One region of the Thauera sedimentorum genome, then DNA from elsewhere that is predicted to be linked to it. Evidence: riboswitches for the same ligand, from Rfam matches in the RefSeq annotation. Region 1 holds a riboswitch; the other holds the start of a gene.
What was found. A riboswitch is a leader RNA that binds a small molecule or an ion and turns the genes downstream of it on or off. The one in region 1 is predicted to bind cobalamin.
Positions count from the first base shown of each region.

Region 2: linked by a shared signal. The riboswitch ahead of IAI53_RS10000 (TonB-dependent receptor domain-containing protein) and the one ahead of IAI53_RS01495 (energy transducer TonB) in region 1 are both predicted to bind cobalamin.

Region 1 covers NZ_JACTAH010000001.1:332,145-346,257, reverse strand. Annotated here, with positions in the region: gene IAI53_RS01535 (DNA translocase FtsK) at 1-954, opposite strand, end outside; gene IAI53_RS01530 (Crp/Fnr family transcriptional regulator) at 1,081-1,752, opposite strand; gene trxB (thioredoxin-disulfide reductase) at 1,983-2,942, shown strand; gene IAI53_RS01520 (Smr/MutS family protein) at 2,951-3,724, shown strand; gene IAI53_RS01515 (P-II family nitrogen regulator) at 3,819-4,157, opposite strand; gene IAI53_RS01510 (NAD+ synthase) at 4,212-5,828, opposite strand; gene IAI53_RS01505 (GNAT family N-acetyltransferase) at 6,005-7,132, shown strand; gene ppa (inorganic diphosphatase) at 7,199-7,726, opposite strand; cobalamin riboswitch at 7,788-7,939, shown strand; gene IAI53_RS01495 (energy transducer TonB) at 8,042-8,860, shown strand; gene IAI53_RS01490 (heavy-metal-associated domain-containing protein) at 8,884-9,093, opposite strand; gene IAI53_RS01485 (heavy metal translocating P-type ATPase) at 9,132-11,537, opposite strand; gene IAI53_RS01480 (MerR family transcriptional regulator) at 11,613-12,065, shown strand; gene IAI53_RS01475 (sulfite exporter TauE/SafE family protein) at 12,075-12,776, opposite strand; gene hemN (oxygen-independent coproporphyrinogen III oxidase) at 12,832-14,113, opposite strand, start outside.
Region 2 covers NZ_JACTAH010000002.1:53,711-67,823, reverse strand. Annotated here, with positions in the region: gene IAI53_RS10065 (lipopolysaccharide kinase InaA family protein) at 1-151, opposite strand, end outside; gene IAI53_RS10060 (glycosyltransferase family 2 protein) at 161-976, opposite strand; gene IAI53_RS10055 (lipopolysaccharide kinase InaA family protein) at 1,015-1,782, opposite strand; gene rfaP (lipopolysaccharide core heptose(I) kinase RfaP) at 1,779-2,618, opposite strand; gene IAI53_RS10045 (glycosyltransferase family 4 protein) at 2,615-3,742, opposite strand; gene waaC (lipopolysaccharide heptosyltransferase I) at 3,742-4,830, opposite strand; gene waaF (lipopolysaccharide heptosyltransferase II) at 4,831-5,886, opposite strand; gene rfaD (ADP-glyceromanno-heptose 6-epimerase) at 5,889-6,854, opposite strand; gene rfaE1 (D-glycero-beta-D-manno-heptose-7-phosphate kinase) at 7,129-8,079, opposite strand; gene cobC (alpha-ribazole phosphatase family protein) at 8,274-8,825, opposite strand; gene IAI53_RS10015 (adenosylcobinamide-GDP ribazoletransferase) at 8,810-9,580, opposite strand; gene cobT (nicotinate-nucleotide--dimethylbenzimidazole phosphoribosyltransferase) at 9,591-10,628, opposite strand; gene cobU (bifunctional adenosylcobinamide kinase/adenosylcobinamide-phosphate guanylyltransferase) at 10,791-11,342, opposite strand; cobalamin riboswitch at 11,416-11,655, shown strand; gene IAI53_RS10000 (TonB-dependent receptor domain-containing protein) at 11,781-13,589, shown strand; gene IAI53_RS09995 (FecCD family ABC transporter permease) at 13,662-14,113, shown strand, end outside.

The DNA of each region.
Region 1 (14,113 bases):
ATAGGCGGCCAGCACCTTGACCTCGACGCCGAACTCGCCGAGCTTGGATTCGATCAGCCGCGAGGTGAAGGCCAGCGATTCGGCCGACGGCGGCTCGCCGTTGCCGGCCGGTTCGTCGAGCAGCGCGAGCGGCGGCAGCCCGCCTTCCGCGTGGTCGGCAAACAGGGTCTGCTGGCGCTCCTTCTGCACGCGCTCGGACTTGGGCACCTCGACCACCGCCGGCTCGATGCGCAGTTGCGGCGGCGGCGCCTCCACCGTCTTGCGACGCTTGGTCTCGACCACCGCCTCGCGCTTCTGCGCGAGTTCGCGGCCGGCCCGACGGTCCTGCCAGGTGTAGTAGGCATGCTGGGCAGCCAACCAGGCCTGCTCCAGTCCCAGACCGACCCGCTCGATCACGGTGAACCAGGAGATGCCGGAGAACAGCGACAGGCCCGAGGCGAGCAGGGCCAGCAACATCAGCGTGCCGCCGGTGAAACCCAGATAGCGTTGCACCGCGGCGCCCAGTTCCACGCCGACCAGCCCGCCAGGCGCCAGCGGCAGCGCGGCGCCATGCGTATGGAAACGCAGGGACTCGAGCGCGCTGCTGCTCAGCAGCACCACGAAGAAACCGGCCAGGACGATGAAGAAGGAACGCCGGTCCGCCTGGTAGGCATGGCGCAAACGGCGAAAACCCCAGGCCAGCCCGTATCCGAGAAAGATCACCCACCACCAGGCGGAGAGCCCGAACAGGTAGAACAGCAGGTCCGCCAGCCATGCGCCGAAGCGCCCGCCGGGATTGCTCACGCGCGCGACTTCGGCCGCATGCGACCAGCCCGGGTCGGTCTTGCTGTAGCCGAGCAGGATCAGGCCGATGTACAGCGACAGCACGCCGAGCGCGAGCCACTTCGCCTCCTGCAGCAGGAGCGAAATCTTCTCGGGAAGCGGTTGGGAACGTGAAGCGGAACGGGACAGCATCAGAAAGGGGCGCCGGGCGAATCCGGTGGCAGGGTCGGCAGCCGATTATATGCGAACGGGCCTTCCCTCACCCTCACGGTTGCCGGCGGTAACAATGGCGACCCGGACATGCCGCCGGGCCGGCGCTCAGACGTCGTTGAGGCGCTCGCGCAGCACGATGCCGCGCTCGCCTTCCTCGATCAGCCCCTGGACGCTGAGATCCTTCATCACCCTGCTGACCATCTCGCGCGAGGCGCCGATCATCTTGGCGATGTCCTGCTTGGAGATCTTGCGCACCACGATCATCTCGCCGCCGTGTTCCTCGGCCATTTCCAGCAGCAGACGCGCCACCCGGCCGTACACGTCCATCAGGGCCAGGCTCTCGATCTTGCGGTCGGCGTTGCGCAGGCGCTCGGCCAGATTGCACATGATGCGCCAGGCGACCTCGAAGTTGTCCTTCATGATCTGGCGGAAATCCTGCTTGGGGATCATCACCAGGTCGGAGGGCGTGACCGCCACCACCGAGGCCGAGCGCGGCTGCTCGCCGAAGATCGCCATCTCGCCGAACAACTCGCCCTGGCCGAGAATGGACAGGATCACCTCGCGCCCGTCCTCGTCGCTGACCACCACCTTGAGGCTGCCGGTCAGCACGAAATAAACGAAGTCGCTGCGGTCGCCTGCGAGCACCACCGCCTGCCCGCGCGGAAAGCGCCGCATCATCGAACAGTGCGCCACCGTGGAGAGGACCTCGTCGGACAAGCCCTGGAACAGGGAGAAGGTCTTCAAGGCGATGGTGGAAACGGCGGTCGGCTGGCTCATGAGGTCTCCGTGGGGCATGCTCTGCGAAACAATGGCTGCAGCGTGATCGGTGTCACGGAGTATAGACGAACATCTATGACGGACGACAATCCCGGCGCCACTAAAAAATAGCCGCCACTCCGGCGATTGAAGAATTGTGATCGCATGAAGCTATCACCCCCATTGAACGGGGCGTGCGGACGCTCGGCTATAATCCCGCGATCCGCAACACGACCGAAGGCAACGCCACCATGACCACCAAGCACGCCCGCCTGCTCATCCTCGGTTCCGGCCCGGCCGGCTACACCGCTGCCGTCTACGCCGCACGCGCCAACCTCGACCCGGTGCTGATCACCGGGCTTGCGCAGGGCGGCCAGCTGATGACCACCACCGAGGTGGACAACTGGCCGGCCGATGCCGACGGCGTGATGGGCCCGGACCTGATGGCGCGTTTCCAGAAGCACGCGGAGCGCTTCAACACCGAGATGATCTTCGACCACATCCACACCGCGAAGCTGCAGGAGCGCCCCTTCCGCCTGATCGGCGACGCCGGCGAGTACACCTGCGACGCGCTGATCATCGCCACCGGCGCCACCGCCAAGTACCTCGGCCTGCCCTCGGAAGAGAAATTCTCCGGGCGCGGCGTGTCGGCCTGCGCCACCTGCGACGGTTTCTTCTACAAGAACCAGGACGTCGCGGTGATCGGCGGCGGCAATACCGCGGTGGAAGAGGCGCTGTATCTCGCCAACATCGCCAAGAAGGTGACCCTGGTGCACCGGCGCGACAAGTTCCGCGCCGAGAAGATCATGGTCGACAAGCTCATGGAGAAGGTCGCCGCCGGCAAGATCGAGCTGGCCCTGGACTCCGCGCTGGACGAGGTACTGGGCGACAACACCGGCGTGACCGGGATGCGCATCCGCGACCTCAAGACCGACGCCACCCGCGACGTCGCCCTGCAGGGCGTGTTCATCGCCATCGGCCACAAGCCCAACACCGACATCTTCGAAGGTCAACTGGAGATGGAGAACGGCTACCTGATCACCCAGGGCGGACGTGAGGGCAATGCCACGCAGACCAGCATTCCCGGCGTGTTCGCCGCCGGCGACGTGCAGGACCACATTTACCGCCAGGCGGTCACCTCGGCCGGCACCGGCTGCATGGCCGCGCTCGACGCCGAACGCTACCTGGATGCGCTCGGCAACGTGAGCTGAGTCCCGTCATGTCGCGCCGCGCCCGCCCCCGCCCGCCGGAACGGCCCGCGGCGGCGGCCGGCGACGCGCAGCCGGCGCCGCTGCGCGCCCTCGCCGACCTGAAGGCGCTGCGCAAGAAGCCGCAAAGTCCGCTGATGCGCGCCTGGGAAGCAGCCCGGGACCGCCACAAGCAGACCGCCCCACCCGCCCCGGCGGAGGAGCCGCCGCCTCCCACTGGCCCCAGCGCCGACGAACGCGCGCTGTTTCGCAGCGCCATGAGCGAAGTCCAGCCGCTGGCGGCGCGCCACGCGCGCGTGGAGACCGGCGCCACGCCACCGCCCCCCCTGCCCTTGCGCCGCCACGCCGACGAGTCGGCCACGCTGCACGAGTCGCTGCACACCCCGCTCAGTTTCGAAGATCGCCTGGACATCGGCGAGGAAGCCGCCTTCCTGCGCCCCGGTCTGCCGCGCCGTGTTCTCAGCGACCTGCGTCGCGGGCGCTGGGTGCTGCAGGGCGAAGTCGACCTGCACGGCCTGACCCGCGACGAGGCGCGCGAGGCGCTCGGCCGCTTCCTGCAGGCCAGCCTGCAGCGCGGGCGGCGCTGCGTGCGGGTGATTCATGGCAAGGGACTGGGATCGCCGGGACGGGTATCGATCCTCAAGCAGCTCTCGCGCGGCTGGCTGGCGCAGCGCGAGGAGATCCTCGCCTTCTGCCAGGCCGGCCCGCATGCCGGCGGTTCCGGTGCGCTGCTGGTGTTGCTGCGGGCGCCGGGCGGCGCCCGGGACAAGACTCAGGGCGTGTAGGAGCGGCCTTGGCCGCGATTGCAGCCTTCGTTTTCCGCACGCCTCATCGCAGCCAAGGCCGCTCCTACGAATGGAGCCTGACGCTGAACGGCGCTCAGATCGCCGCTTCGTCGGTCTCGCCGGTGCGGATGCGCACCACCTGCTCGACCGGCATCACGAAGATCTTGCCGTCGCCGATCTTGCCGGTACGCGCGGCCTTGATGATAGCCTCGGTGGCCTGCTCCACCAGGTCGTCGCCGATGACGATCTCGACCTTGATCTTGGGCAGGAAGTCCACCACGTACTCGGCGCCTCGATACAGCTCGGTATGGCCCTTCTGGCGGCCGAAGCCCTTGACCTCGGTCACGGTCAGGCCGGTGATGCCCACTTCGGAGAGCGCCTCGCGCACCTCGTCGAGCTTGAAGGGCTTGATGACGGCTTCGATCTTCTTCATCGGGAAATCCTCATTGTTCGGTTGCGGGCTCGCCGGGCGGTCGGCCGCCGGCGCTCAGAATTCGTCCTGGTAGCGCGATGTTATCGGATAACGCCAGTCCCTGCCGAAGCCGCGGCGGGTCACGCGGATGCCCACCGGCGCCTGGCGGCGCTTGTATTCGTTGCGCTTGAGCATCGCCACGGTGCGCCGTACGTCCTCTTCCGGATAGCCGGCGGCGATGATCTCGCGCGGCGACTCGTCGCGCTCCATGTAGGCCTGGATGATCGCGTCGAGCACGTCGTAGGGCGGCAGCGTGTCCTGGTCGGTCTGGTCGGGCTTGAGTTCGGCGGATGGCGGGCGGGCGATGATGTTGGGCGGGATCACCTCGCCCTGGGTGTTGCGCCAGCGCGAAAGCCGGAACACGAAGGTCTTGTACAGATCCTTGAGCACCGCGAAACCGCCGGCCATGTCGCCGTACAGCGTGGCATAGCCGGTGGCCATCTCGCTCTTGTTGCCGGTGGTCAGCACGATGGCGCCGGTCTTGTTGGACAGCGCCATCAGGATCATCCCGCGGATGCGGCTCTGCAGGTTCTCCTCCGTGGTGTCGGCCGGCAGGCCGGCGAACTGCTCCGCGAGCAGGCCGCCGAAGGCCTGCATCGCCGGCTCGATCGGGATCTCGTCGTAGCGCACGCCCAGCCGGCGGACCATTTCGCGCGAGTCGTCCAGGCTCATCTGCGCGGTGTAGGGCGAGGGCATCATCACCGCGCGCACCCGCTCGGCGCCGAGCGCATCGACCGCAACCGCCAGCGTCAGCGCGGAGTCGATACCGCCGGACAGGCCGATGATCGCGCCAGGGAAGCGGTTCTTGCCCAGGTAGTCGCGCACCCCCCACTTGAGCGCCTCGTAGACCTCGGCCTCCAGCGTGCGCGGCTCGGCCTTGGCTCCCGGCAACCAGCGCCCCTCGGCAAAGCGCACCACGTCCACCCGCTCGTCGAAGGACGGCACCTGCCAGGCCAGCCCTCCCTTGCCGTCGAGCGCGAAGGAGGCGCCGTCGAACACCAGTTCGTCCTGCCCGCCGACCATGTTGCAGTACAGCACCGGCATGCCGGTGACGGCCACGCGGGCGCGCAGCACTTCATAGCGGCTGGCCTGCTTGTTCATGTGATAGGGCGAGGCGTTGAGCACCAGCAGCGCCTGCGCCCCGGCCTTGCGGGCCAGTTCGGCCGGACCCGGCTCCCATACGTCCGCACAGATGTTCACGCCCAGGCTGACGCCCTTGAGGCTGAACACGCACGCCGCCATGCCCGGATCGAAGTAGCGCTCTTCGTCGAAGACCTCGTAGTTGGGCAGCAGGAGCTTGTGATACACCGCCTGCACCACGCCGTCGCGGATCACCGAGGCCGCGTTGAAACGCTGCCGGCCGCGCTCCTCGGGATGGCCGAGGACCAGGGTGATGCCCTGGGTATGCGGCAGGATGCGTTCGATCTCGCGCGCGCAGGCGCGGTAGAAGTCCGGCCGCAGCAGCAGGTCTTCGGGCGGATAGCCGGACAGCGCCAGTTCCGGGGTGAGCAGCAGGTCGGCACCTTCGGCGCGCGCGCGCGCCAGCGCGTCGATGATGCGGTCGGCGTTGCCGACGAGGTCGCCAACGGTGAAATTGAGCTGTGCGACAGCGATCGAAAGCGTGGTATTCATGGGCCGCAACTATACCGTGTGATCCGCCTTTCCGGCGCGCCGACCTTGCGATGCAGTATTGCACAGACAAGGTGGGCAAGCCTGTGGATAAGAGCGGAACAGCTCACCCAACCCTCTGACCCGGAAACGATTTGCGCAGTTGCACAATAACTGGGCGACTGCGCGGAGGCACCAACTTGGCGGACCGTTTTCGCCTGCTCAACGGACTGAGCGACCTGCCTGCTGCCCACTGGGACGCGCTGGCCGGCTCGCAGGCCTGCCTGTCGCACGCCTACCTGCATGCACTGGAGGCCACCGGCTGCGTGGGCGGGCGCAGCGGCTGGCTGCCGCGCCACGCGACGCTGTGGCGCGACGGCACCTTGGTGGCCGCGATGCCGCTCTACGAAAAGCAGCACTCCTACGGGGAATACGTGTTCGACTGGGCCTGGGCGGAAGCCTATGCCCGCCACGGGCTGGCCTACTACCCGAAGTGGCTCGCCGCGGTGCCGTTCACACCCATCCCCGGCGCACGCCTGCTCGGCCACAGCGGCGCAGACCGCAAGGCCCTGCTCGCCGCGGTGCTGGACACGGTTGCCGACAGCGGCCTGTCGTCCTTCCACCTGCTCTTTCCCGCCGATGAAGAAGCCCCCTGGCTGGCCGAAGCCGGGCTGATGCTGCGCCACGGGGTGCAGTTCCACTGGCGCAACGCCGGCTACCGCGACTTCGAAGATTTCCTGGCCCAGCTCAACCACGACAAGCGCAAGAAGATCCGCCAGGAACGCCGCCGCGCCGCCGCACACGGGCTGAGCCTGCGCTGGCTCGACGGCCACGGCGCGAGCGCAGCCGACTGGGCCTTCTTCCACCGCTGCTACAGCCTCACCTACGCGCTGCACCGCTCCACGCCCTATCTGACCCCGGCATTCTTCCCGGCGCTGGCGGCCGCCCTGCCCGGCGGGGTGCGCCTGCTGGTCGCCGAACGGCAGGGCGAACCGGTCGCCGCCGCGTTCTTCCTGTGCGACCGCGAGGCGCTCTACGGGCGCTACTGGGGCGCGACCGAGGCGCTGCCCTTCCTGCATTTCGAGCTGTGCTACTACCAGGCCATCGACTACTGCATCGCACAGGGACTGTCGCGCTTCGAAGGCGGCGCGCAGGGCGAACACAAACTCTCGCGCGGCCTGGAACCGGTACCCACCTGCTCGGCGCACTGGATCGCAGATCCGCGCTTCCGCGACGCGGTGGACGATTTCCTCGCGCGCGAACGCAAGGGCGTGCGCTTCTACCTCGACGAACTGGCCGAACGCTCGCCCTTCCGCAGCGGGCCGTAGACGCACGAAGGCCCGCACGCGGCGGGCCTTCCATCCTGCTGCCCGGCGTTCACCGGGCCACGGCGATCACTTGGCGGCGTTGGCCAGGCCGTCGGTGATTTCCTTGCGGGCCTCGTCCACCGAGCCCCAGCCCAGCACCTTGACCCACTTGCCCGGCTCGAGATCCTTGTAGTGCTCGAAGAAGTGCACGGTCTGCTTCATCAGCAGCTCGGGCAGGTCGTCGGTGGTCTGCACCTTGTCGTACAGCGGGGTCAGCTTGGAGACCGGCACCGCCACCACCTTGGCGTCCATGCCCGACTCGTCTTCCATCTTCAGCACGCCGACCGGACGGCAGCGGATCACCACGCCCGGCAGCAGCGGGAAGGGGGTGACCACCAGCACGTCCACCGGGTCGCCGTCGCCGGCGATGGTGTGCGGCACGTAGCCGTAGTTGATCGGGTAGCGCATGGAGGTGCCCATGAAGCGATCGACGAAGACCGCGCCGCTGTCCTTGTCCACCTCGAACTTGATCGGATCGGCCTGCGCCGGAATCTCGATGATGACGTTGATGTCGTTCGGCACATCCTTGCCGGCGGGGACGTTTTCGAAGCCCATTACACAACCCTCCCATGGAAAAAGTGGGCGAAATTATACGGGAAAGCCTGCACCGCCTATAATGCAGCGCTGAATAGAAGGTGCCTTCGCCGGCTGTCGCCGCGAAGGAGAATCGGGAAACAGGTGCAAGGCCTGTGCTGCCCCCGCAACGGTATGGCGCTGGAAAGACCTTCCGCGCCGAGCCCGGAGACCGGCCTTCCAATGATGCGGCCCGGCGCCATGCACCGGCCGTGTGTGAAGCGCTGCGGGTCGGCTGCGCGTCGCGAGCCTCGTGCCCGTGTCCGCCCGCGCAATAGTCTGGTTCCGCGGGCCGAGATGAACAACCCCACGCCCTCCCTGCTGTCCTCCGGCGGCGCCCATGGCGCCACCGTGCTGCCGCCGCTGCAATGGGGCTGGCTTGCGCTGGTCGCAGGCCTGCACGTGGCCGGCCTGGCCTGGCTGGGCCTGGGCGATGAACCACTGACCCAGGCGCGCCCTGCCGAGAGCGTGGTGAGCGTCCAGCTGCTCACGCCACCGGTCGCCCAACCGACGGCGACGCCCAGCCTGCCCCCCCGGCCAGCGCAGGAACCCGTCAAACCCAAGCCGTCCGCCCAGGCGCCCAAGCCACGTCCGCTACCGCCGCCGCAGAACGCCCGTCCGGTCACGACTGCGGCAAGCCACGCGCCTGTCGTGCCCCGGCAAGCGCCGGAACCGGCCGCGGTGGTACCGGTCCCTGAGGACCACGCCGCCCGGCCGCCCGGCGAATCCGCCCCCGATCCGGCAACAGAGGTTCAACCGCCCGCCGACCAAGCCCCGGCCCCCACTACCAGCGCAGTGGCAGCGACCAGCCGGCAACAGGCGGAGACCCTGGCGCCCGCACGTTACGACGCCGATTACCTGCACAATCCCCCGCCCGGCTATCCCGCCGCCGCGCGACGCCGGGGGGAAGAAGGCCAGGTGACGCTGCGCGTCCACGTGCTGGCCTCCGGACGTGCGGCGGAAATCGAGATCGCCGAGAGCAGCAGCCACCCGCGGCTCGACCGTGCGGCGCGCGATGCCGTCGCCCACTGGCGCTTCGAGCCGGCAAGACGCGGCAGCCAGCCGGTGGACAGCTGGCTGCGGGTGCCCATCGTGTTTCGCCTGGAAGGGCGCTGAGCCGCGCCCTTGCGCGCCGGCGCTCAGGCCGGCGAGTCGAAGCCGGCCGCCTCGACCGCCGCGCGCATCTGCTCGGGGGTGACCTGCGCGGGATCGTAGCTGACCCGCGCGCTCGCCCCGTCCAGCGACACCTCCGCCTCGCTCACGCCGGCCAGCGCCTTGAGCACACCGGTCACGTTGCGCACGCAGCCGCCGCAGCTCATGCCTTCCACCTTGATCGTCACTTCATTCATCGCTTTCACTCCAGCCCTTGGGGTCCATCGAACAAAACCTATCGCCCGGCTCGCCAGCGCCGAAGCAGCAGCGAGTTGCTGACCACCGACACCGAGCTCATCGCCATCGCCGCGCCGGCCACCACCGGGTTGAGGAAACCGAGCGCCGCCAGCGGAATGCCGAGCACGTTGTAGATGAAGGCAAAGAACAGATTCTGGCGGATCTTCGCCAGCGTGGCGCGCGACAGGTCGATCGCGTCGGCCACCCCGTCCAGGCTGTTGCGCACCAGGGTGATGTCGGCGGCCTCCACCGCGACGTCGGCCCCCACGCCGATGGCGAACGATACATCGGCCGCGGCCAGCGCGGGCGCGTCGTTGATGCCGTCGCCGGCCATGCCGACCAGCTTGCCGTCCTTGCCCAGGGCCTTCACCGCCGCCGCCTTGTCGCCAGGCAGCACGCCTGCCCGGTAATCCTCAATGCCCACCTGCGCGGCAATCGTCGCCGCTGTCGCCGCATGATCGCCGGTCAACATGACGACCTCGATACCGCGAGCCTGCAAGCGCGCCACCGCGCGGGCCGAGTCCTCGCGCACCTGGTCGGCCACGCCCAGCGCGCCGGCGAAAGCACCGTCCACCGACACCGCCACCAGCGTACGGCCACCGGCCGCCAGCTCGTCGCAGAAACCTTCCGGCACCGCCGTCCCGCGCTCAGCAAGGAAACCCGGGGCACCCAGCAGCACCGTGCGGCCTTCGACACGCCCTTCCAGCCCCTTGCCACCGAAGCTCCGGACCGCTTCCACCGGCGCCAGGCTCAAGCCCTCGGCCTGGGCGTGGGCCAGTACCGCCCGCGCAATCGGATGGGCGCTGCCCTGCTCGGCCGCAGCCGCCATCTCCAGCAAGCCCCCGCTCGTCCACCCGGGCGCCGGCAGCACGTCGGTCACCGCGGGCTCGCCCCGGGTCAGCGTGCCGGTCTTGTCCACCGCCAGCACGCGCACCTTCTCGGCCAGTTCCAGCGCTTCGGCGTTCTTCACCAGCATGCCGGCACGCGCACCCTGGCCGGTGCCCACCATGATCGCGGTGGGCGTCGCCAGCCCGAGCGCGCACGGGCAGGCGATCACCAGCACCGCCACGGCGTTGATCAAGGCCTGGGCGAAGTCGCCCGACCACAGCCACCAGCCGGCGAGGGTCAGCAGCGCGAGGCCCACGACCACCGGCACGAAGACGGCCGAGATGCGGTCGGCCAGGCGCTGCACCGGCGCCTTGGAGCCCTGCGCCTGGGCGACCATGCGGATGATGCCGGCCAGCAGCGTGGACGCCCCCACCCCGGTCGCCTCGCAGCGCAGCAGGCCCTCGCCGTTGAGCGTGGCGGCGAACACCTTGTCGCCGGCGGCCTTGTCCACCGGCAGGCTCTCGCCGGTGAGCATGGCTTCGTCGAGGGCGGATTGCCCCGACAACACCACGCCGTCGACCGGCACCGAATCGCCCGGACGAACCACGAACACGTCGCCGGGACGCACGGCGGCCACGGGCAGCTCGACGAGCTGGCCGTCGCGCTCGATGCGCGCCATCTTCGGCTGCAGGCGCATCAGCGCATCCAGCGCCGCGCCGGTGCGCGCCTTGGCGCGGGCCTCCATCAGCTTGCCGAGCATCACCAGGGTGATGATCATCGCCGAGGCCTCGAAGTACACATGCTGGTCGTGCAGGCCGAGCAGGGTCACCGCCGTGCTGAACAGCCAGGCCATGCTGGTACCCAGGGCCACCAGCACGTCCATGTTGGCCCCGCCGCCACGCAGCGACGCCCAGGCGCCGCGGTAGAAGCGCGCACCGATCCAGAACTGCACCGGGGTGGCGAGCAGCAACTGCAGCCAGCGCGGAATCACGTCGTGGTGCGCATCGCCCGCCCAGCCAGCGCCCAGCATCGCCGGCATCTGCGCGGCCAGCGGCAGGGTCAGCAGCACGGCAATCCAGAACATGCGCAGGTCGCGCCGCCAGGTCTCGGCATGGCGGGCGCGCTCCTGTTCGCGCGCATCCAGCCCGGCCTCGACTGCGCCGAAACCGGCCTTCGCCACCGCGTCGATGGCCTGCTGCGGGTCCATCGCACCGGGCAGGTAGCGCAGCACCGCCCGCTCGCTGGCGAAGTTCACTGCCGCTTCCACCCCCGGCAGGCGGTTGAGCACTTTCTCCAGCCGGGTGGCGCAGGCGGCGCAGGTCATGCCGGAGATCGACAGCTCGAGCTGCTCGGGCGGCACCTCGAATCCCGCCTTGTGAATGGCCTCGACCACCGCCTGCGTCGCGGTTTCTCCGGACAGGCGTACCTGGGCCCGCTCTGCCGCGAGATTCACGCTGGCCTCCACGCCGGGCATGCGGTTGAGCACCTTTTCGATGCGGGTGGCGCAGGCCGCGCAGGTCATGCCGGCAATGGGGAGTTCGACGGTGGTGGTGTCGATGGGAGTGCGATCGTTCATGATGGTCCCGCTTGCGGACGCTGTGTCGATGGTGGCAGTCTAGACCCTGTACCAAGGTACGGAGTCAACCCCCTGATGAACACGCATACGTCCCGCCCGCCCCTTCCCTCGCGCAACGCGACAACAGCGGAACCCGGTCTGACCATAGGCCGGCTGGCTTCAGCCGCCGGGGTCGGCGTCGAGACGGTCCGTTACTACCAGCGCCGCGGCCTGATCGGCACCCCGGCTGGCCGCAAGGGCGCTTTCGGTGTGTACGACGCGCAGACGGTGTCCCGCCTGCGTTTCATCCGTCGCGCCCAAACCCTGGGGTTCAGCCTGGACGAGGTCGCCGGCCTGCTCGCGCTGGACGAGGAACGCGATCGCGACACTGCGCGCGCGCTCGCACAGGCCAAGATCGACGACATCGAAAACCGTATCCGCCAGCTGGAAGACATGCGCAGCGCCCTGAAGGGCTTGGTGCACTGCTGCGAACACACCGAGGCACCGGCCCCCTGCCCTATCCTGCAGGCCCTGGACGGAGAACGCTGAACGCCCCGTTCAGCAGACCACGCCACTCCACAGGGTGCCGCCGAGCGAGGGGGCATGGAACAGGCCGAAGACGCCGAAGCCCAGCACCGTCAGGCCGGCAGCGAAACGCACCTTGCCGTTGCGGGTGATGTCGCGGAAGCGCTTGAACAACAGGCCGGCGAGCAGCAGGTTGGGCAGCGTACCGAGGCCGAAGGCGAGCATCAGCCCCGCGCCGCGGGTCGCCGAGCCGGTCACCAGCGCGGTGGCCAGCACGCTGTAGACCAGTCCGCAGGGCAGGAATCCCCACAGCAGTCCGAGCGGGTAGCCCTGTGCCACCGAGCGCGCGGGCAGGAAGCGCCGGGTGAAAGGCTGAACGCGCCGCCAGATGTGGTGGCCGGCACGCTCGACCGGCGCCAGCAACTGGGTAAAGCCGGTGAGATACAAGCCCAGGGCAACCAGCATCAGGTTGGCCAGTACGTACAGGCCCAGCTGGATGGGCATCACCTCGTTGTACAGCATGCCCACGGTACCGAGCGCGCCGAGCAGGCCGCCGATCACCGTGTAGGTGGTGATGCGCCCGAGGTTGTAGGCCAGGTGGATCGGCCATTGCCGGCGGGTCTGCCCGGGCACCTGCACGGTGAGCGCGCCGACGATGCCGCCGCACATGCCCACGCAGTGGGTGCCGCCGAGCAGGCCGATGAGGAAGACGGCGATATAGCCGGTTTCAGGCATTCGGAAGAGCCGGAAGATGCATCAGGGCAGGCATTCTACGCCGCGCGGGGCGGGATCAGATCACCTTGGAGTAGCGCGCCCGCTCGCGGTCGGCGCGCAGGTAGCGGTCGAACACCATGGCGATGCCGCGCACCAGCAGCCGCCCCGGGGGCAGCACGCTGATCCAGTCGTCCTCGATCTTCAGCAGGCCGGCCTTCTCCATCTCGCGCAGGTCGGCGAGTTCCTCGGCGAAGTATTCCTTGAAGTCGATCAGGTGGGCGATCTGGATGGACTCGATCGACACCTCGAAATGGCACATCAGCGCCTGGATGATCGCGCGGCGCAGCAGGTCGTCGGCGGTAAGCTCGATGCCGCGCAGCACCGGCAACTCGTCCTGGTCGAGGATGTCGTAGTACTCGTCCAGGGTCTTGACGTTCTGCGCGTAGGTCGGCCCCACCTTGCTGATCGCCGACACCCCGAAGGCCAGCAGGTCGCACTCGGCGTGGGTGGAGTAGCCCTGGAAGTTGCGGTGCAGCCGCCCCTGGCGCTGGGCGATGGTGAGCTCGTCGTCCGGCTTGGCGAAGTGGTCCATGCCGATGTACACATAGCCCGCCTCGGTGAGCCGGCGGATGGCCAGTTGCAGGATCTGCAGCTTGGTGTCGGCGGTGGGCATGTCCACCGAGTTGATGCGGCGCTGCGGCTTGAACAGCTGCGGCAGGTGCGCGTAGCTGTAGAGCGAGATGCGGTCGGGAGAGATCTCCAGCACCTGCTCCAGCGTGCGGTTGAAGCTGATGATGTTCTGCTTGGGCAGGCCGTAGATCAGGTCCATGGACACCGACTTGAAGCCGGTGGCGCGCGCGGCGTCGACCACCAGCTTGGTCTCGTCGAAGCTCTGCACGCGGTTGACCGCGACCTGCACGTCATGGGCGAAATCCTGCACGCCGACGCTCATGCGGTTGAAGCCGAGGTTGGAGAGCATCTCGACGGTATCGAAGTCCACCTTGCGCGGGTCGACCTCGATGGAATACTCGCCGTTGGGCACCAGCGTGAAGTGCTGGCGCACCGAGTCCATCAGCTGGTGCATTTCCTCGTGCGACAGGAAGGTGGGCGTGCCGCCCCCCAGGTGCAGCTGGGTAACCTGCCGGCTGCCGCCCAGACAGGCGGCCTGCATCTCGATCTCCTTGGCCAGGTACTTGAGGTACTTGGCCGAGCGCCCGTGATCCTTGGTGATGATCTTGTTGCAGGCGCAGTAGTAACAGATCGTGTTACAGAAAGGGATGTGGAAGTATAATGAAAGCGGTTTGCCGAGACCGCCCACTGCCCGCTTGGCGAGCCAGTCGCGCAAGGCCTTGGCGTCA
Region 2 (14,113 bases), on a different contig from region 1:
CGGGTAGAACGCGCAACGTACGGAGCAGAATCAGCAGGCTGCCGTCGTCGAGTGAGATCCTGCACGGCAGGGGTGGCGTGCGGCCGGCTGCGAGCAGCGCATCACGGCCGAGCAAGGGTGGTGGCAGAGCGGAGCAGTTGTCGGCCGTCATGCGCGGCGTTCAGCGGTCAAGGCTGTCATCGGACAGCAGACCCACCGCGTCGATGCCCCTGAGTTTCTGGCGAATGCGCTTGTGGCCTTCGCGAATGCTGCGCTGCTTGCTGCCGAGTTCGGGATTGAGAACCATCGTGGCGTGGTTGAGGTGATCCACGTATTGACCGAGCTGTTCGGATTCGAGGAAGACCATGCGATATCCGGCTTCGACCATCTTACGGTGCATGACGCTGCCCGCCGTGCTGTTGCCATCGGCAAACCCGGTGCCAAGCTTGCGGATGACGTCGGTGCGGTACATGGCGCAATGGCTGCGCAGGTAATGCAGGCTTTCGTCGAAACGAATGGGGTGGAAGGTGCGGATGCCGGTCAGGCGGTACAGTGCGAGCTTCCAGGCCTTCTCGATGTTGCGTCCGAGGATTTCAAGGCGCGTCTTGGATTCCAGCTTCCATGAACCCACCCCGGCGACATTGGAATCCGCCTTGAAGGGTGCGAGCAGTACATCCAGCCAGTCGTCCCGTTTCACGAACGTGTCTGTGTGGATGGACAGGACGTAGGGCGTGTCGACAGTCTGCAGCGCCAGGTCGAGTGCCCTCGAATGGGAGCGCGGCGGGGTGTCGTCGGCCTCAGCTTTACGCTCGATCAAGTCTATCCATTTGAGCGAGCGGAGGTAGGCAAGGGACTCGTCCTTGGAGTCGTTGTCGATCGCGACGACCCGAACCCGGCTCAGATCCGTGTGCTTGCGCAGCAGGCGCATGCAGATCTTGGTGATATCCGGCGTGCGGTAGTTGGGAATCAGGATCGTGATCTCTTTCTGGCTATCCATCGGTGTTCTGCCCGTGTGTTGAGTTCGCCTGGAGGGCTTCAGGCCGGACGCTGCTTGCGCTTCTGGCGGTGTTCGGCCGCGTGCATGACATAGCGGATTGCTCGTTTGTCCGCTTCGTCCAGACGTGTCTTCTGCGAATACTCCAGGTAAAAACGCAGACGTTGTGTGCGAGTCAGACAGGTGCGCGCGGTGCGGTCCAGCGCCGCCAAGTCCTTGGCAACCCGGTAGCTTAGCAGGGGGCCGAACCAGAAGCGCCCCCCCGGGCAGTCGATCAGGTACACGCGACCGCTCTGCTCCTGGAGCAATAGATTGCGCCAGTGCAGGTCGTTGTGGGCAAAGCGATGATCGTGGAGGGCACGCGCGATGGCTGCGACCTGAGTGATGAGTGCGCTTACGAAAGCGCGCTGGCGCAGGCGGGGGTCACGGTTGCGGACCATGCGCGCAAGATCGACGGTGCCTTGAATTTCCTCCGTGATCAATGCCCCTCGGCGAAACACCAGCCCCACAAAGCGCTCGAGTCCATATGCGACAACCTGTGCGGTCGGTATGCCCCAGCGCGCGAACAGCAACAAGTTTCGCCATTCGGCGACGACGCGCGGGCGACCGAGAAAGCGTCGAAGGTACTTGCCGGCCAGGTTGTAGCGCTTCACGTAGTAGTTCTTGCCGTCTGCAGGCACCAGGATGACGTCGCTGATCTGGTCGTGAGTGATCTGCCGGCCATCGAGCAGGAAGGTGTCGTTCAATGAACGAAAGAGATGCCGGGCGTGCTGTCCGAGGGCAGAGATGTCGGTATGCCAGCGAATCATTTCTGCAGAGCGGGGCGGTGGGCAAACTTGCGATCGAAGCGCAGGAGGAGGCGTTGTGCCTCGCGCTCCAGCCACTTAAGAAAACCGGCTTCGCGGACGAGGACGGTGCGCAGTGGCGCGCCGAAGTAGGCGCGCAGGAAGCGCAGCTTGTCGCGCCGGGTGAGGCCGATGCGCAAGGCGGAGAAATACAGCGCGGCGAGATCCTTGTTGCGCCAGCGCGCGGGCGTGCGGGCGCGGATCTGCACGCGGTGCAGGTCGATCAGCGACACGCGAAGTTGTGCGGGCGAGGGTGGCGGCTCGGTGGCGAGCAGGAAGTGGCAAAGGTAGAAATCGCGGTGGTTCAGCCCACCTTCGTGCAGCGTGCGCGCGATGCGCGCCACCTCCGCCAGTAGCGCACGTTTCAGCGCCAGCGGCGGCGGGGCATCAACCCAGCCGCGGGTGCAGGTGTCGAGATCGACCGCGGGCTCGATGGCCTCGGTGACCAGGAAGGAAGTCCGGTGCGTCCAGCCTCGGCCGCGCTCGCCATAGCCGACCGCGTTCATCGTCGGCACGCCGAGGCGGTGGCAGGCGCCGATGGCGCGCCATTCGTTGCCCGCGCCGAGCACCGGCAAGCGCAGGCGTGCGAGCTCGCCGAGGATCCGTCCCCAGCCGATGCCGCTTTGCAGCTTGAGGTAGTAGCCGCGCCCGTCGAGTTCGAAGCGCAGCGTGCGGCGGCCCTCGACGTCGCGGGTGATGGCGTCGGGAGGCGCATTGCGGGCGAGTTCGGCCGTGGCGGCGAAGGGGTCGCGCCCGGCCCACAGCCGGTCGAGCGGCGGCGCGAGCGTCACCTGGTTCATCCGCGACCCCGCCCGAGGATGACGTCGGCGGCACGCTCGGGCATGTCGTAGATGTCCGCGCTGTCGGCGAAGGCCAGTGCGTTGCGCGCCCAGTGCCGGCGGGCGGGCTCGTCGCTGAGCATGCGCGCCAGCTCGGCGTCGAGCTCGGCTTGCACGAAGGGGGCGCTGGATACTACTACGCCGGCATCGGCGTCGGCGACGTAATGGGCGAAGCCGCAGATACCGGTGACCAGCACCGGCAGGCCGGCGGCCAGTGCCTCCAGCAGCACGTTGCCGGTGTTCTCGTTGTAGGCCGGGTGGATGAGCAGGTCGGCGCCGAGCAGGAAGCGCGGGATGTCGGTGCGCCCCTTGAAGAAGCGCACTCGTCCGGCCACGCCGAGTTGCGCGGCCTGGCGGCGGTACGGGGCGTCGTCGTCCTGGCCGATGACCATCAGCCTGGTGCGTGCGGCGAGGGGCGGCGGCAGGGAGGCCAGCGCGGCCAGCGTGCGGTCCACACCCTTGATGCGGAAGCCCGAGCCGATCTGCAGCAGCAGCAGATCCTCGTCAGCAAGCCCGAACTCGGCGCGAAAGGCGGCGCGCACCGCGGGCGCATCGGGCGGCGCGCGGCGGTCGCGGGCGATGCCCGGTGGCAGCTGGTGGAAGCGGTGCGCCGGGGTGCCGTAGTGCTCGACGAACATCGGCTTCTGCACCGGCGACATCATCAGGATGCGGGTGTGCGCCGTGGGGTCGAACACCGCGCGCTCGTATGCGGAAAAGTGCCGGTAGCGTGGCGAGAAGCGGTAGAAGCGCCCGCGCAGTGCGCGCGCCTTCTGCTCGAAGCAGGGGTCTCCGGCGTAATACACGTCCAGCCCAGGCATCTTGTTGAAGCCGACCACGCGGTCCACCGGGCGGCGCGCGAGGTCGGCCTGCACCCAGTCTGTGAACTTACGATAGCGCCGGTGATTGACCAGGGCGCGCACCGGCACGCGCACCAGCTCGAAGCCTTCCGGTACTTCGCCCTGCCACTCCAGCACATACACGCGGATGTCGTGGCCGCGTGCCTGGCAGGCCAGCGCGATGCGCAGGAAGTTGCGCTGCATGCCACCGAAGGGGAAGTACTTGTATAGGCAGAAGGCGAGCTGCATCAGGCGTGGGCCTCGTCGAGCAGGGGTTGCAGGCGCTGCCAGACCTGTGCGGCGTCCACGCGGGTGAAGCACAGCGGCCAGTCGCGCTCCAGGTCGAAGCGCTCGCGCTCGGCCGCGCTGGGCTGGTAGGCGCAGGTCTTGGCGAGGCAGGGCGCGCAGGAGAAGTCGCTGGCCAGGTGGATCTGGCGCGGGCCCCAGGCGCCGGTGTAGCCGGGGTTGGTGGGGCCGAACAGCGAGATGGTCGGCACGTCCAGCGCGGCGGCGAGGTGGCCGAGGCCGGTGTCGACCGCCACGCAGGCGCGCGCGCCGGCAAGCTGCGCGGCAATACCGGCGAGCGGCAGCCTGGGCAGTACTGTGGCATCGGCCAGGCCAGTCGCCAGGCGTTCCGCGCGAGCCCGTTCGACCTCGTTGCCCCAGGGCAGGCGTACCGGCCAGCCGGCGGCAATGGCGGTTTCGATCAGGCGTCGCCAGTAGGCCTCGGGCCAGTGCTTGGTGGTCCAGGTGGTGCCGTGCAGGAAGACGAGATAAGGGCGGGCGTCGGCCGCCACGGCCACATTGGCGGCTTCGCCGGCGCCCGCGAGCACGCGCGTGCGGTCCAGGCCATAGCTGCCGGCTCCGGTGGGGACGGGGTAGCCGAGCGCGCGGGCGAACAGCTCGCGGGTGCGCTCCACCGCGTGGCGGCCGCGGGCGACCGGGTGGCGGTGGGTGTAGAAGCGCGCGGCCAGTGGTTCGCGGGCAGAGGCGCGGTCCAGGCCGTGCACCGGGGTGCTGGCGTAGCGGGTGAGCAGGGCACTTTTGAGCAGGCCCTGGGCGTCGATGGTGAGGTCGTGGCGGACGTGCAGTAGCTCGCGGGTGAAGCGCCGCCATTCGCCGCTGGTCCACGCGCGGAACGGCGCCTTGCGCCAGCGCCGGATGGCTACCGGGATGACGCGGTCGACCGCCGGATGCCAGGCGGGGATCTCGGCGAAGGCCTCTTCCACTACCCAGTCGAAGCGGATGCCGGGGATGGCGCGCGCGGCGTCGGTGAGCGCCGGCAGGGTGTGGATGACGTCGCCCAGCGAGGAGGTCTTGACCAGCAGCACCCGCATTCAGCGCGCCCTCGCCACCATGGGTTGTGCGACCACGCCGAGTTGGGTGAGTGCGGCCATCACGCTGGCCGGGGTGATCTCGTGCAGGCAGCGGGTGTGGCCGAGCGGACAGGTGCGCTCGAAGCACGGCGAGCACTCCAGGCGCAGGTAGCGGATGGCGACGCGTTCGGCCAGCGGCGGGGTGTGGTCCGGCGTGGAGGAGCCGTAGATCGCCACCAGCGGGCGGTCGAGCGCGGCGGCCACGTGCATCAGCCCGGAATCGTTGGTGACCGCGGCCTGCGCCATGGCGAGCAGATCCACCGCGTCGCCCAACTGGGTGCGGCCGCACAGGTTGATGACCGCGTCTTCCATGTCGGCGGCGATGATGTCGCCGAACTCGCGGTCCTTGGCCGAACCCAGCACCCAGACCTGGAAGCCGCGCTGGGCGAGGTCTTCTGCCAAGGCGGCGAAGTGCGCCAGCGGCCACTGCTTGGCCGGGCCGTACTCGGCGCCGGGCATGAAGGCCACCGCGGGGCGCTCGGCGGCGAGCCCGAGCTCAGCGCGCAGGCGTTCCTGGTTGGCCGCGTCCGGGACCAGCTTGGGGCGCGGGAAGGGTTCGGGCAGCGGTGCGCCGGCCACCCGGCCCAGCGCGACGAAGCGCTGCACGGTCATCGGCAGCGCGGCCTTGTCCAGCGGGCGGATGTCGTTGAGCAGGCCGTAGCGCATCTCGCCGCGGAATCCGGTGCGGCGCGGGATGCCGGCGAAGAAGGGCACCAGCGCGGACTTGAGCGAACCCGGCAGCACGATGGCCTGCTGGTAGCCTTCCGCGGCCAGTTCCTTGCCCAGCGCGCGGCGCTTGGCGAGGCCGAACTCGCCGTGCCCGAGCGGCATGACGATGCCGCGGCGCACTTCCGGCATGCGCTCCAGGATGGCCAGCGACCAGCCCGGGGCGAGCACGTCGATCTCGCATGGCGTGCCGGCCTTGAGGGTCTTGAACAGGCTCTGCGCCATGACCATGTCGCCGACCCAGGACGGGCCGACCACCAGGATGCGGCGCGGCGCCTTGTCTTGCGCCATGCTCACAGCCCGCGCGCGGCCAGCCAGTCGAGGTAGCGCGGCACGCCGTCTTCCACCGGCATGAAGGGGCGGTCGTAGCCGGCCGCCTGCAGCGCGCCCATGTCGGCCTCGGTGAAGCTCTGGTAGCGGCCCTTGAGGTGGTCCGGGAAGGCGATGTAGTCGATGCCGCCGCCTTCGCGGTCCTGCTCGCGGTGCCAGCGGATGGCGGCGTGGGCAACGTCGTTGAAGCTCTGCGCGCGGCCGGTGCCGACGTTGAAGATGCCCGAGACCTGCGGGTTGTCGAGCAGCCACAGGTTCACCGCGACGACGTCGTCCACATGGATGAAATCGCGGCGCTGCTCGCCCGGGCCGTAGCCGTCGGAGCCCTCGAACAGGCGCACCCGGCCGGATTCGCGCAGCTGGCCGTTGAAGTGGTAGGCCACGCTGGCCATGCTGCCCTTGTGCTGCTCGCGCGGACCATAGACGTTGAAATAGCGCAGCCCGGCGACCTGCATCGGCAGCTTGCCCAGCTGCGGGCGCAGGTGGCAGTCGAAAAGGAACTTGGAGTAGGCGTACATGTTGAGCGGCTGTTCGTGCTCGCGCGCTTCGCGGAACACCGGGCCCATGCCGTACACCGAGGCCGAGGACGCGTAGATCAGCCGCGTCTTGTGCGCGGTGCACCAGGCCAGCAGGGCCTTGGTGTACTCGTAGTTCACGCTCATCACGAAGCGGCCGTCCCATTCGGTGGTGGACGAGCACGCGCCTTCATGGAACACCGCCTCGACCTTGCCGAAGGATTCGCCGGCCTTGATGCGGGCGAGGAAGTCGTCCTTGTCCATGTAGTCGGCGATGTCGGCGTCCGACAGGTTCAGGCACTTGCGCCCGTCGGAGAGGTCGTCGACCACCAGGATGTCGCGAATGCCGCGCGCATTGAGACCCTGAACGATGTTGCTGCCGATGAAGCCGGCGCCGCCGGTGACGATGATCATGCCTGTTCTCCGTTCGATTCTTGCGAGCTGCTGCAAATTGAGCGCCCAACCTTGATACAGCGACTCACCCTCCCCTTCAAGGGGAGGGCTGGGGTGGGGATGGGTTCGAACTAGGCGCGTGCATGCGCAACCCGAGTCCGAGGGTGACCCATCCCCCACCTGTCCGTCCGGGGCGGGCTTTGCACAGCCCGCCCGCTCTGCCGGCGCGAAGCGGTGCTTCGCGAAACCCCGGCCTCGCCCCCCTTGAAGGGGGAGGGACCTGCTAAGCCTGCGCCTAGGTCTCCGATAGCGCCGCCGCGCGCAGTTCTTCCATACTCACCGTTGCCGTCCCCAGCTTGCCCACCACCACGCCGGCGGCGAGGTTGGCCAGCGCAGTGGCGTCGGCCAGCGACAGCCCGCAGGCCAGGCCCGCGCCCAGCACCGCGACCACGGTGTCGCCCGCGCCGGTGACGTCGAACACGTCGCGTGCACGGGTGGGCAGGTCCAGCGGTGCCTGCCCGCGCTGCAGCAGCGTCATGCCGCGCTCCGAGCGGGTGACCAGCAGTGCTTCCAGGTCCAGCGCCTCGCGCAGCGCCTCGCCGCGTTCGCGCAGCGTGGCCTCAGATGCACAATGGCCGACCACCGCCTCGAATTCGCTCATGTTCGGGGTGATCACCGTGGCGCCGCAGTAGCGGCCGAAATCGGTGCCTTTCGGGTCGACCACCACTGCCACGCCCTGTTCGCGCGCCACCCGGATCAGGCTGCCGACCTGGGCCAGCGTGCCCTTGCCGTAGTCGGACAGCACCACCGCGCCGCCGCCCGGCAGCGCGCCCTCGAAGGCCTGCTCGATGCCGGCGGACTCGAGCACGGCGAAGTTGTCCTCGAAGTCCAGGCGGATCAGCTGCTGATGGCGGCTGATGATGCGCAGCTTGGTGATGGTGGGGTGCTGCGGCGCCTCCAGCAGGCGGCAGGCGACGCCACCGGCGTCCAGCTTTTCACGCAGCAGGCGCCCGGCCTCGTCGCGGCCGACCAGGCCGACCAGCTCGGCGCGCCCGCCCAGCGAGGCGGCGTTGAGCGCCACGTTGCCGGCGCCGCCGGCGCGGAATTCGTCGTTCTGTACGCGGACCACCGGCACCGGGGCCTCGGGCGAGATGCGGTCGGTGGAGCCGTGCCAGTAGCGGTCGAGCATCACGTCGCCGACCACGATGATGCGACCGGCGGAGAAATCGGGCAGGGGAGGCAGCATAAACAGCGCGGCAGCCAGCAGGATGGAAAGTCCGCGATTATCCCATGAAGGCGGGGAATATCGCTCGCACGGCGTGGCAGCGATGTGCATCGCGCTTGCGGGGCAATGCAGGAGCGGCCTTGGCCGCGATGCGCCCTTCGGGAAACCTCCGCCGCATCGCGGGCAAGCCCGCGCCTACCGGGGACAGGGCTGGCTCAGCGGTTGAACCACTTCAGCACCACGCCCCAGCTCTCCACGTCCAGCCGGGTTACATGGCCGCAGGCGAAATCCAGCCCCAGCCAGCGTTCGGCCGGCAGGCCGAGGAGGTGCCCGGCGATGACGCGCAGCGGGCCGCCGTGGGCGACCACCACCACGGCTTGCTGCGGGGCGGCGGCGATGAGGCCGTCGAGCCAGCGCAGCACGCGGGCGCTCATCTCGCGCGCCGATTCGCCACCCGGGGCGCGGAAACCCAGCGGGTCGCGCGACCATTCGTCGAGCGCGCTGCCCAGGGTGTCGAAGGGCTGGCCTTCCCACTCGCCGAAGTGGATCTCCTTGAGGCGCTCGTCCAGGCGCGGGGCGCCCAGCTCTTCGGCCAGCAGGCGGGCGCGTGCCAGCGGACTGGCGTGCAGCTCGTACGCCGCGGGCAGCAGCGGGCGCAGGCGTTCGGCCACCGCAGCGGCCGGTTCGGCCAGGCCGATGTCGCGCTGGCCGTAGCACACCCCGGGCGCGATGTCCGGCTTGGGGTGGCGGATCAGGTGTAGTTCCATGCTGCGAGAATTCCGAGATAGCAGGCGAGCTCGGTGCCTTGCTGGGCGGCGCCGAGCAGGTCGCCGGTGTAGCCGCCGAGGCGGCGCAGGAAGACGCGCGCCGCCCACAACGTGAGCGCGGCCACCGCGACCAGTGCGGCCGCCGCCTGAAGTGGAGCGAGAAGGGCGAGCGGGGCGAGGCCGAAGGCGGTGGCGGCGGCGAGCTCCGCCGGACGCAAGGCGCGCGCGAGCGGTTTCGATTTCGAGCTTTCGTCCTCGCGTACGTAGGGCAGCCAGTGGATCAGGCTGGTCGAGGCGAGGCGCGACAGCGGATGCGCGGCGAGCAGCGCGAGCGCTGCGGCGGCGTGGCCGTGCGCGGCCAGCTCCACCAGCGCCGCCGCCTTGGCGAGCAGCATCAGCACCACGCCCACGGTGCCGTAGCTGCCGATGCGCGAGTCCTTCATGATGGTGAGCACCTGCGCCTTGTCCCAGCCGCCGCCCAGCCCGTCGCAGGTGTCCGCCCAGCCGTCCTCGTGGAAGGCTCCGGTGAGGCGGATGGTGACGGCCATCGACAGGATCACCGCGAGCGAGGCCGGCAGCACCAGCGCGAAGGCGAGGAAGGCGCCCGCGCCCACCCCGCCGACCACCCAGCCGACCAGCGGGAAGTAGCGTGCCGCGTGGTTGAGGCGCTCCGGCGACCACGGCACCCAGGCGGGCACCGGGATGCGGGTGAAGAAGCCCAGGGCGGTGAAGAAGAGTTCGAGCTGGTAGCGCATGGCGGCCGGATCAGGCCTCGCGGTCGCTCACGCCGGCGGATGCGAAGCTCGCCATCTCGGCGAGGAAGTTCACCGCCGCCTGCACCAGCGGGAAGGCGAGCGCCGCGCCGGTGCCTTCGCCCAGGCGCAGGTCGAGGTCCATCAGCGGTTCGGCGCCCAGGTGGGCGAGCTGCACGCGGTGGCCGGCTTCCTGCGAGCGGTGGGCGAATACGCAGTAGGGCAGCAGCGCGGGCGAGATGGCGTGCGCGGCGAGCAGCGCGGCGGTGACGATGAAACCGTCGATCAGCAGCAGCATGCCGCGCTCGGCCGCGCCCAGCATGGCGCCGGCCATCATGGCGATCTCGAAGCCGCCGTACTCGGCGAGCACCTGTAGCGGGTCGCCCGGGCGGCCGCCGCGTGCCAGCGCGGTCTCCAGCAGCGCGCGCTTGCGGGCGAGGCCGGTGTCGTCCAGCCCGGTGCCGCGGCCGGTGACGGTGGCCAACGCCTCGCCGGTCAGGCAGTGGGTGATCAGCGAGGCGGCCGCGGTGTTGCCGATGCCCATCTCGCCGAAACCCACGCAGTTGCAGCCGTTGGTGGCCAGCGCGTGGGCCAGCTCGCGGCCGCGCGCGAGGGCGGTGCGCACGGTCTCGGCGTCCATCGCCGGCTGCTCGAGGTAGTTCACCGTGCCCGCGCCGAGCTTGGCGTCGATCAGGCCGGGGCGGCGGCCGAAATCGTGGTTAACCCCGGCGTCGATCACCGTCAGGCCCAGGCTCATCTGCCGGCAGAACACGTTGATCGCCGCGCCGCCGGCGAGAAAGTTCTCCACCATCTGCCAGGTGACGTCTTGCGGAAAGGCCGACACCCCGGCGCGCGCGGCGCCGTGGTCGCCGGCGAACACCATGATGTGCGGCTGGCGCAGCTCCGGCGCCTCGGTGCCCTGCACCAGCCCGATTTGCAGCGCCAGCGCCTCCAGGCGGCCGAGCGCGCCCGGCGGCTTGGTCTTCTGGTCGATGCGCTGCTGCAGGCGCGGGGCGAGCGCGGCGTCGGGCGTGGCGATGCGGAAGTCCATGGCGGGCGGGGTCTCGTGAGGGCGGTGGATGTCCGGGGGCGGCAAGGGTAGCACGGGGCGGGCGGGACCATCCTTGACGATGGTAGGGGCAACGGTAGGAGCGGGCTTGCCCGTGATGCTGCTTTCGTTCTCCGCACGCCGCAATCGCGGCCAAGGCCGCTCCTACCCGGGGGCCTTCAGCGTGAGCGGCAGCCCCGCGGCGACGAAGGTGACGGTGTCAGCTAGTTGCGCGACCTGCTGGTTGAGCCGTCCGGCCTCGTCGCGGAACAGTCGGCCGAGCGGGTGCTCGGGGACCAGGCCGAGGCCGACTTCGTTGGACACCAGCAGGATGTGGCCGGGCAGTTGCGGCAGGGTGGCGAGCAGGGCGTCGCGCTCCTCGGTGAAGTGCGGCAGCGCGCTGGCGTCCGCGCCGGGCGGCAGGTTTTCGGCACCGTCCAGCAGATTGGCCAGCCACAGGGTGAGGCAATCGACGACCAGGCAGCGCCCGGGAGCGGCTTCGCGCGACAGCGTCGCGGCCAGGGCGCGGGGGGTCTCGACGGTGCGCCAGGCTGACGGACGGTCGTTCTGGTGGCGGCGGATGCGGGCGACCATCTCCTCGTCCAGGGCTTGCGCGGTGGCGATGACGGTGACCGCCGCAGCGCTGGCCTGTGCGCGCGTTTCGGCGTGGCGGCTCTTGCCGGAGCGGGCGCCGCCGAGTATCAGTTCTATGCTCATGAAGGGGCGTGGCGCGTGATGTCGCGCTGCACAAGTGGTGACGAACGCGCTATTATCCGCCCCGCACCCGTTCAGGGTGCAACGCGTTTCAGGTGCCCCGCGGCGGTCCACGCCAAGGGGTTAAACGGGAAACAGGTGCGCGGCCCTCAGCCGCTATGCCTGTGCTGCCCCCGCAACGGTAAGTGAGCGCAAGGCGCATCAGACGGCCACTGGGTTGATCGAGACCCGGGAAGGCGATGCGCCGAGTCCGGACGGCAAGACCGCGCCGGCACAGTTCACGAGCCCGGATACCGGCCTCGAACGCACTGGCGGATGTGCCGCGGGGTGGCGGCGACGGGCGCGTTCCATATTGCTCTCGATACCCCTCGTGTGCGCATCGTTTCGACGATTGCCACGGCGTGCGGGGACGCCCGGCGTGGCACAGGGAGCATGACTCAAATGAAAATCCGTTATTCCGCGGTGGCCCTTGCGCTGGCCGCCGCGTTTCCGTGTTCTTCCGTGGCCTTGGCGAGCGCGGAGAAGACCGCCGATGCCGTAGTGGTGACCGCAACCCGCCAGGCGCAGCGCGCCGACGAAGTCCTGGCCAGCGTCGAGGTGATCGAGCGCGAGCAGATCGAGCGCGCCGGGCAGTCGACGCTGATCGACGTCCTGCGTGCGGTCCCCGGGGTACGCGTGGCCAGCAACGGCGGACCGGGCTCGAACTCCAGTTTCTTCATCCGCGGTACCGAGTCGCGCCACGTGCTGCTGCTGATCGACGGCGTGCGCGTCGGCTCGGCGACCAGCGGGCAGGCGACGCTGGAAGCCATTCCGCTGGCGATGATCGAGCGCATCGAAGTCCTGCGCGGCCCTGCCAGCGCGCTGTACGGCTCCGAGGCGATCGGCGGCGTGATCCAGGTGTTCACCCGCAAGGGCAGCAGCGGTTTTCATCCGCAGCTGTTCGCCGGATACGGCAGCGACGATACCCGGCAGGTGAATGCCTCGCTGGCCGGCGGCGTCGAACGCTTCCGCTACAGCCTGACCCTGGGGCAGGACCGCACGCGGGGCTTCGACGCCCGCAACGAGGGTATTCACGACACCGACCGGGACGGCTTCCGCAACGCCTTCGTGAGCGCCAATCTTGCGCTCGGCCTGCGCGAGCGCGACGAGATCGGCGTGAATCTCTACCAGTCGGATGGCCGCAACTGGTATGACACCAACCTGAGCTTCGACTCCTATCTCGACAAGCGTATCGATTCGGCCGGCGTCTATGCCATCAACCAGCTCTCCGAGGGCTGGCGGAGCACCCTGCGGGTGGCGCGCAGCCGCGACCGGCTCGACAACCGGGCCACGGTGGCGCGGCCGTCGGAGTTCTACACGACGCAGGATCAGTTCTCCTGGCAGCACGACATCGACCTGCCGCTGGGCGTGCTGATGGCGGCCTTCGACTACGTCAGGAGCAGGGTGGACGGCACGACGGCGTTCACCGTCGACGAGCGCACGGTCAAGGCCTGGTCGCTCGGCTGGTCGGCGAAGCTCGACGCCCACAACATCCAGGTCAACGTGCGGCGCGACGACAACTCGCAGTTCGGTGGCAAGACCACCGGCCTGCTGGCCTACGGCTACGACATCGACCAGGAGTGGAGCGTGCGCGGCAGCATCGCCACCGCCTTCAACGCGCCCACCTTCAACCAGCTCTACTGGCCGGATACCGGTTTCGGCGGCGGCAACCCCGACCTCAAGCCGGAGCGCGCGCTCAACCGCGAGATCGGCCTGCGCTGGGACGACGGCCGCCAGACGGTGGATGCGACCTACTACGACAACAAGGTGCGCGACCTGATCAGCGGCTGGCCGCCCGCCAACCTGAACGAGGCACGGCTCAAGGGCGTGGAGCTCGCCTACCGGGTGGAGCTGGGCAATCTCGGCGTCCAGGTTGGCGTGGACTGGCTCAGCGCGCATGACGAGGCCACCGGCAACCGTCTCGCGCGCAGGGCGAGCAACGCGGCCTTCCTGAAGGTGGATCACCGCATCGGCAACTGGTCCTACGGCGTGGACGTGAACGGCCAGGGCTATCGCTACGACGACGCGGGCAACACCAATCGCCTCGGCAGCTACGGTGTGGTCGATGCCTATGTACACTACCGCCTGGCTCAGGACTGGCGCGTGGAAATGCGGGCGAACAACATCTTCGACAAGCAGTACGAACTGGCCAAGGGTTACGCGACCCCCGGCGCCAGCTATTTCGTCGGCGTGCGCTACGCCCCGCGCTAAGCTAACGTGAGCGCCGCCCACCCGCATTCCTCGCATGCCGTCCCGTCCACGGGGCGGCGGCGTGCGTGGGCGGTGATCGCCGGACTGGCGCTGGCCGGCGTGCTGGCGCAAGTATGGGCGCTGGCCGCCGGCGAGCTGGACATCCCGGCCCTTGAAGTGCTCGGCGCGCTGTTCGGCGGCGGGCAGGGCATGGGCGCGGACGTGGTGCGCGAACTGCGCCTGCCGCGCGCGGTGGCGGTGTATGCCTGTGGCGGGCTGCTGGCGATGGCCGGTGCGCTGATGCAGGTGCTGCTGCGCAATCCGCTGGCCGACCCCTACGTGCTCGGCATTTCCGGCGGCGCGGCGGTCGGCGCCCTGGCGGCGATGCTGTTCGGTCTGGCGCCGCTGCTGGTCGACGGCGCCGCCTTCGGCGGGGCGCTGGCGGCCATGCTGCTGGTGTTCGGTCTGGCGCACGGCGACGGTTCATGGACCCAGACCCGCTTGCTGCTCACCGGGGTGATCGTCGCCGCCGGCTGCGGCGCGGC